DNA from 2 places in the Psychrobacillus sp. AK 1817 genome. Region 2 is predicted to be linked to the other one. Evidence: riboswitches for the same ligand, from Rfam matches in the RefSeq annotation. Region 2 holds a riboswitch; the other holds the start of a gene.
What was found. A riboswitch is a leader RNA that binds a small molecule or an ion and turns the genes downstream of it on or off. The one in region 2 is predicted to bind thiamine pyrophosphate.

Region 1 (3,658 bases), 1.0 Mb from region 2:
TAAATTAGACGTTCGATCGTTCCTCCTTCAATACTTATAAAATAACTGCTAAAATTTCAAAACAATTAAACTTCCTAATACTGAAATTAAAGGACGCCTAATTTATAACTACTAATACTACTAAACAAATTTGTATATTGCAAATTACTTAAAGAGATAGTTGTTAATTTTTTATTTTAATCTGAATATTTAGCATTAATTTAGTAGACCAATACGATTAGATAAATAGGTAAATATTGTACAATATTCTCGTTTAAAAACAGTAATTTTTATCAAGTATTTGATAGATAGTGCTTTTGTATAGTTTTAATTGAAAAGTGCATGCTCACTTGCTTTCTACTAGATTAGGACATAGGATAGTAAGCTTGATTTCAGGTGGACACTTTCTGTGGGGTGAGCGATAAGCCATCCCCGTCGCATACTTACACCTTTCTTACCTCATAAAAAATGCCATGAATACTGGATTCATGGCAGCCTAGATTATAATTTTTTTCCTTTAAACAACTCGATTGTCAGGTTCTTGTCCCTCTAAAACATTTTCAATTGCTTTAGCATTTATTTGCATCATAGCAAGTCTCGTATGAATACTTGCACTGCCGATATGGGGTAGGACTGTAACATTAGGCAAGGTTAAGAGTGGATGATCTAAAGGAACAGGCTCCGTCTCAAAAACATCTAGTCCAGCGGCCCATATTCTTTTATTTAGGAGGGCATCATAAAGGGATTGCTCATCTACGATTCCGCCACGTGCAACATTAATAAGAGCAGAGGTTTCCTTCATCAATCCTAACTCTTTTTTTCCAATCATCCTTTTAGTTTCTGGAGTTAGAGGTGTCAATATTACAACAAAATCAGATTCTTGCAATAATGTTTCTAGCTCCACATATGTAAAGTTATTTTGTTGCTCTGCCTCTAATTTTCTTGTTCTATTATGATATAAGACTTTCATATTAAAACCCTTCGCACGTCTTGCTACCGCTTCACCGATTCTTCCCATGCCTATGATTCCTAACGTAGCTCCAAAAACGTCCATTCCCGTCAGCTGCATCGGTGTCCATGATTTCCATTTACCTGCACGAATATCTTGTTCTGCTTCGGTAATACGACGAGCAGTAGCCAATAACAACGCAAAGGTTAGGTCTGCAGTTGTCTCAGTTAATACACCAGGAGTATTTGTTACCATAACCCCTTTTTCTTTCGCTGCTTCCACATCAATATTATTGAAGCCAACCGCTAGATTACTGATAATTTTTAAATTCGGTAGACTTTCTATAAGTTCCCGGTCCACTTTATCAGAGAGAACCGTCCACAGGGCATGGACGTCCTTTGCCTCCTTTTTTATATCTTCATAATCCATTGGAGTTTCCTCGCTGTGCCACATATTCACCTCAAATTTTTCTCTTAATGGCTGTACAATTTCCTCCGGTAATTTTCGAGTAATAAAAATTTTGTTCATTTAGTTTCCCCCTTATGTTTTCTGATAATTTAAGCATGGACGATTAGAGAAAAGAATTCAACCATATTTACAATTATATTTTTATACGCTATACTGTGGGCACATAAAGAAAACAAATTGTGTAAATTTATACACAACTGTAAAACTACATACCGTTTCTGCACTAGGGGTGCCCACTTTGGCTGTGATGAGAGCTTTTTAGCTCCGATCCCTTATTACTCGATCAGGATAATACCTGCGTGAGGAAGTGCGGTGACTTTCCTTTTTTCATAAGGGTTAGTGGCTGCATCTTCACGGATGTAGCTTTTTTTTATGAAAAAATTGAGGGAGGTTTTTAGGATGGAATGTGGTTTAAGTCCAATTGTAGGGTTTCGTTTTTCCCTACATCCGATGAGCAATGATTTTGTAAGCATTATTAAAGGTGCACTACAGAATACAGATGTATCCAATGTGTGGATGCATACGGATGATGTCTCAACCGTTATCAGAGGAAAACAAGTTCATGTATTTAATGTGGCAAAATCTATTACTCTGAATGCTGCCAAAACAGGGGTACATGTAGCTCTTTCTGGAACATTCTCAGCGGGTTGTCCTGGCGACACCACTGCTGACGTTTATTTAGACAAGGGAAATGAAGTGACAAATAAGGATGAAACAAACCAATATGTTTCTTCTCAATTTGCTTTATACCCTATGAACAATCCTAACTATATGGATGTGATCTACAGAGAGATTGAGCACGCTAAAGTGAAGGGTGTATTCAATGAATCTATGCATTATGCTAGCGGGATTCATGGGGATATCCATGACGTGTTTGCTTATTATGAGGCAGCCTTCAGCAGAGCTAGATCAGAAGAGCACAAGCATTTAGTGATGACTTTATCGATGAGCATTAATAGCCCTTCTCACGGAGATGACCTCCATGCTTAAATCATGGAAGCTAAAAGAAATTGTTTTAATGTCGGTCTTTGCAGTGGTGTTTGGGATTGTTTATTTACTCTTCCTTCATGTAGGAAACATTTGGTCTGGCTTCGTCGGACCAATCGCATATGAGTGGATTTTTGGTGTTTGGTTTATCGTTTCAATTATCTGTATGTACATCATTCGGAAACCCGGGGCGGCGGTTATCTCGGAAACTATCGCAGCAGCAATAGAGGTACTTTTAGGTAATGCCGTCGGGCCACGTCTTATCCTTTCTGGTGTCATACAAGGTCTAGGTGCCGAGGCTGTATTCGCCGCTACACGTTACAAACGGTTTGATCTTTGGGTTTTAATGCTTGCGGGAGCAGGATCCGCAGTTTTTAGCTTTGTGTATGGCTATTTCTTAGGAGGATTTGCCGTTTATACAACTGGGTATGTAGTTTTCATGCTAGTTGTTCGTATTTTTAGTGGAACTCTCATTGCTGGTTTAGGTGGAAAAGCTGTAGCTGACGGCTTGCTTGCCACTGGGTCGTTAAGAGGATATGCTATTTCGCGTTCAAAAAAAGGTGATATTCGTGCCTAAAGTTATCCGTTTTGAAGATGTCACCTTTTCTTATCCAGACAAGGATACTGCTGTTCTATCAAACTTTTCTATGTCTATCGAAAAAGGAGAGCGTGTCGTCATAACCGGACCAAGCGGCTGCGGAAAGAGCACTTTACTTTATTTGTGCAATCGTCTCTATCCAGAAAATTGCGATGGCATAGTGTCCGGTAGAATAGAACTTTTTGGTAAAGAAAATGATTCCTATCGACCTGGCGAGGTCAATCATCGTATCGCAACAGTATTTCAAGATCCCGATGCACAATTTTGTATGCCAACTGTAGAGGAAGAGCTTGCTTTTACTTTAGAGAATTTACTCGTCGCACAGGAAGAAATGGAGACGAAGATTTCTGAAGTATTGGAGTTAACTAGGTTAACGGATTATCGACATTCCATCATTCAATCGCTTTCTGGAGGTATGAAGCAAAGGGTTGCCACTGCTTGTGCAATGATTATGGAGCCAGAAATATTATTGTTAGATGAGCCTATCACCCATCTGGACCCGTATACCGCAAAACAATATATTGAATGGTTGGACTTACTTCAGCAAAAATCGAGTATAACCATCTTAGCGATTGAGCATAGACTCGACCTATGGGACAACTTCTTTCATCGAACAATTAAGTTAAAGGAAGATAGAATTCCGTATGAAAGCTATACCAAAAGGAAGAGCATGGTTC
Region 2 (3,658 bases):
AATCGCTTTGTCACCAGCTAAATGTCCACCTTTCATAACCACACATTGTACCCCAAGGGAGATAATATCTTGAGCAGCTAGAAATAGTTCTTGTTCCGTATGAATGGAGCGACCACTTATGACCTCGGCTTCTGGTATATTTGGTGTGCAAACAGTTGCAATGGGTAGCAGCTTATTTTTAAGAGCTTGTATAGACTCTTGTTGAAGCAAGCTGGCGCCGCCCTTCGCAATCATCACAGGGTCAACGATAAGAGGTAAGCCTCTATTTTTAAGTGTAGCAGCGACACACTCAATAATCTCTGAATTAAATAACATGCCTGTTTTAATCGCTGTCACATTAAAATCTTCAAGGACCGCCTTCAATTGTGCTTCTACAAATTGTACTGTTGTTGGAAAAATGCCATGTACACCTAACGTATTTTGGGCGGTTAAGGCAGTGATAACACTTGTACCAAATACACCAAGCTCTTGAAACGTTTTAATATCTGCCTGAATGCCTGCTCCGCCTCCACTATCTGAACCCGCTATCGTTAATGTAATCATTGGTGTCCCTCCGCTAAATATTCAAGTTGATTTAGAAAATTCATATGGAATGTCCCAATCGTTGAATACGCATTTGAGCTTGCTTGTTTATAATCACGAAGTAGATTCGCAAGATCTTCGAATGCATTTTCACAGCTTGCGAGCTCTGCTGCACAAAGGGCACTTAATAGACAGCCACTTCCTGTCATTTTCGTTACCTTTTCATGACCACCTACGATCCATTCTATTCTGATACCATCTGTAATCACATCTTGCTCACCTGTCACAATCACAAGACAGTTATATTTGTTTGCAACATGCATGGCCGTCTCAGCTACATCAAGTTCACCCACGCCACTATCGACGCCTTTTGCTTGCCAAGTAACACCTGCAATAGCCGCGAGTTCTCCGACATTACACCGAATTAAATTAATTTTAAGTTGTTGTAATATTTCCATCGTTGTTTCTAATCGAAAATTCGTTGCCCCTGCACCGACGGGATCAAAAACTATAGGAATGTTCTTCACATTCGCACTGTTTCCTGCTAGAAGCATTGATTTTATTGTCTGTTCATTTAATGTGCCGATATTTAATAAAAGCGCATTCGATTTTGATGCCATTTCCGCCGCTTCTTTAACCGCATCGGCCATCACAGGTGAAGCTCCTATTGCTAGTAAGCCATTTGCTGTAAAATTGGCCACGACATAGTTGGTGATACAATGCACTAAAGGTTTTTGTAGATTAATTTTTTGTAGGCTCATTCATATACACCCCTTTTGTCCAATTTTGCATCGTCCATGGCATTTCCCAAAACATCCACTCGTAATAACAGCTTTTTTCAAAATGTGCCTTTAAAACCTTTTGTTTCATGGGCTGTTCCTTCGCAAAACGATTTAACATCGACTTTTGCTTATTAATCGATTGAAGCATTTCGTCAGATGCATATAATGCAATCCATTGCGCATACAGCGGTATATTCGGACGAGCATACTTAAGCTGTTGCCCAATTTCTTGATAGAGCCAAGGGCAAGGTAATATAGCAGCAAATGCTTCTGCTACATCGCCATTATGGACTGCATTGTACATATGACTCACATAATTATAAGTAGCTGGTGCCACCTCAAAATTTTCAATTTCTTCGGCCGTTACATTTAAGTCTTGAAAAGTTGTACGGTGAAGCTCAAGCTCTGCTTCATGAATAAATCTCGCACTGTTTAAAAAGTACTGAATGTCCTCATCATTTGTTGCCTTTGCAGCTGCTAAAGCTAAGACTTTTGTGTAATGCTTTAAATAATACGCATCCTGTAGCATATAAAACTTGAACTTTTCGAGTGGTAAACTACCATCAGCAATACCTTGCACAAACGGATGGTTAAAACTAGCCTCCCAATAAAATTGCGTCTCCTGTCTAACTTTTTCACAAAACTCCATTTTTTTGTCCTCCTTAATTGGTGGACGTAAGTGCAAAAAAGGCGCCTCTAATAGAGACGCCCAAAAAGTGTAGACTACACCCATGATTGCTCCCTACGCCAGTGTTAACTGTCAGGTTCTAAGGGTCAGGTTTTAACCTTCTCAACACAATGTGTCCCCCCGCAATTAAAGTATTTGCAAAAGAAAAGCACCACGTAAAAAATACGCGGAGCTTAAGTAAGTACATATTGATAATCGTGTACTTTGCTCCCTACGTCTGTATTAACAGTCAGGTTCTAAGGGTCAGGTTTTACCTTCTCAACACAAACGTGTCCCCCTGCAAATTCATTTAATTACACTAAGTTTAACTGAAAGCACCGCGGCAAACAAGATAATAATCACGACGTGACAGGTATGAGTTTAAAAATGAATCAAAGACCCTAGCAGATGTATTGAATTTATATCATAAGTAGGAGCTTCTTCCAGACTAAATTTAAATAAGCGAAAAATAAAAAAACGAATTCCAAAATCAGAATTCGTTTTTGAATAATTATGCTAGTTCCAGCCAAGCGACAGCTTCGCAATGTGTCGTCTGCGGGAACATGTCCACTGGTTGAATTTCCTGTGTCTTATAGCCTCCATCTTCTAAAATGCGAAGATCACGTGCAAGTGTTGCTGGGTTACATGAGACATAAACTACACGTTTTGGGCGTTGCTCTATGATTGTCGTCAGAAGTGCTTCGTCGCAGCCTTTTCTCGGAGGATCCACTACTAGAACATCTGCATTTTTTCCTTCCTTGTACCACCGTGGAATGACTTCCTCTGCTGGGCCAGCTTCAAAGTATGTGTTAGTGAAGCCGTTTAGATCAGCGTTTCTTTTTGCGTCCTCAATCGCTTGAGGGACAATTTCTACACCCAACACTTGCTTCGCTCTTTGCGCTAGGAATAATGAAATTGTACCAATTCCACAATAAGCGTCAATTACAGTCTCGTCACCTGAAAGTTGAGCATAATCGAGTGCCTGTTTATATAATACTTCTGTCTGCTCTGGGTTTACCTGATAAAAGGAACGAGCAGATATTTCAAATCGAACATCTCCGATTAAATCCTCAATCGTTGGTTTCCCCCACAATAGGTTTGTTTCGTCTCCGTAGATGACGTTCGTATTTCTTGAATTAACATTTTGCATAATCGAGGTGACTTTTGGTTCTGCTTCTCTAATTAGTTCAATAATTGCTTCCTTCTTTGAAAGCTTAGGATGCTTTGTTACTAAAACGACCATCACTTCGCCAGTTGCTCTGCCTTTACGAACTACTAAGTGACGCAGCTGACCTTTTTTTGTGTCTTCATTGTAAGGGACTAAGTCTAGCTCTAATGCCTTTTCCTTGAATGCTCTCATCAATCGATCAGCTTCATCCGATTGGATCAAACAAGTTGGAGTGTCTGCAATTCTGTGAGACTTCGCCTGATAGAACCCTGCAATCACCTTTCCATCCGCTAAACCAAATGGAATTTGAGATTTATTACGGTATTCCCAAGGGTTGTCCATTCCTTTTACAGGTAATACTGGCGCATCAATCTTGCCTAATCGTTGCATGACATTTCGAACCATATTTTCTTTCCATTTTAACTGACCTTCATAATTGATATGCTGGAGCTGACAGCCGCCACATTCATAAAATACAGGACATGGAGCTTCTACGCGAAATGGGGAAGGCTCTACAAT

Region 1: linked by a shared signal. The riboswitch ahead of D0S48_RS11040 (YkoF family thiamine/hydroxymethylpyrimidine-binding protein) and the one ahead of tenA (thiaminase II) in region 2 are both predicted to bind thiamine pyrophosphate.

The regions. Positions count from the first base shown of each region.
Region 1 covers NZ_CP031739.1:2,236,180-2,239,837, forward strand. The annotation lists gene D0S48_RS11035 (2-hydroxyacid dehydrogenase) at 497-1,456, opposite strand; TPP riboswitch at 1,612-1,719, shown strand; gene D0S48_RS11040 (YkoF family thiamine/hydroxymethylpyrimidine-binding protein) at 1,796-2,386, shown strand; gene D0S48_RS11045 (ECF transporter S component) at 2,379-2,960, shown strand; gene D0S48_RS11050 (ABC transporter ATP-binding protein) at 2,953-3,658, shown strand, end outside.
Region 2 covers NZ_CP031739.1:3,282,748-3,286,405, reverse strand. The annotation lists gene thiD (bifunctional hydroxymethylpyrimidine kinase/phosphomethylpyrimidine kinase) at 1-543, opposite strand, end outside; gene thiM (hydroxyethylthiazole kinase) at 540-1,283, opposite strand; gene tenA (thiaminase II) at 1,264-1,953, opposite strand; TPP riboswitch at 2,027-2,124, opposite strand; TPP riboswitch at 2,184-2,281, opposite strand; gene rlmD (23S rRNA (uracil(1939)-C(5))-methyltransferase RlmD) at 2,483-3,658, opposite strand, start outside.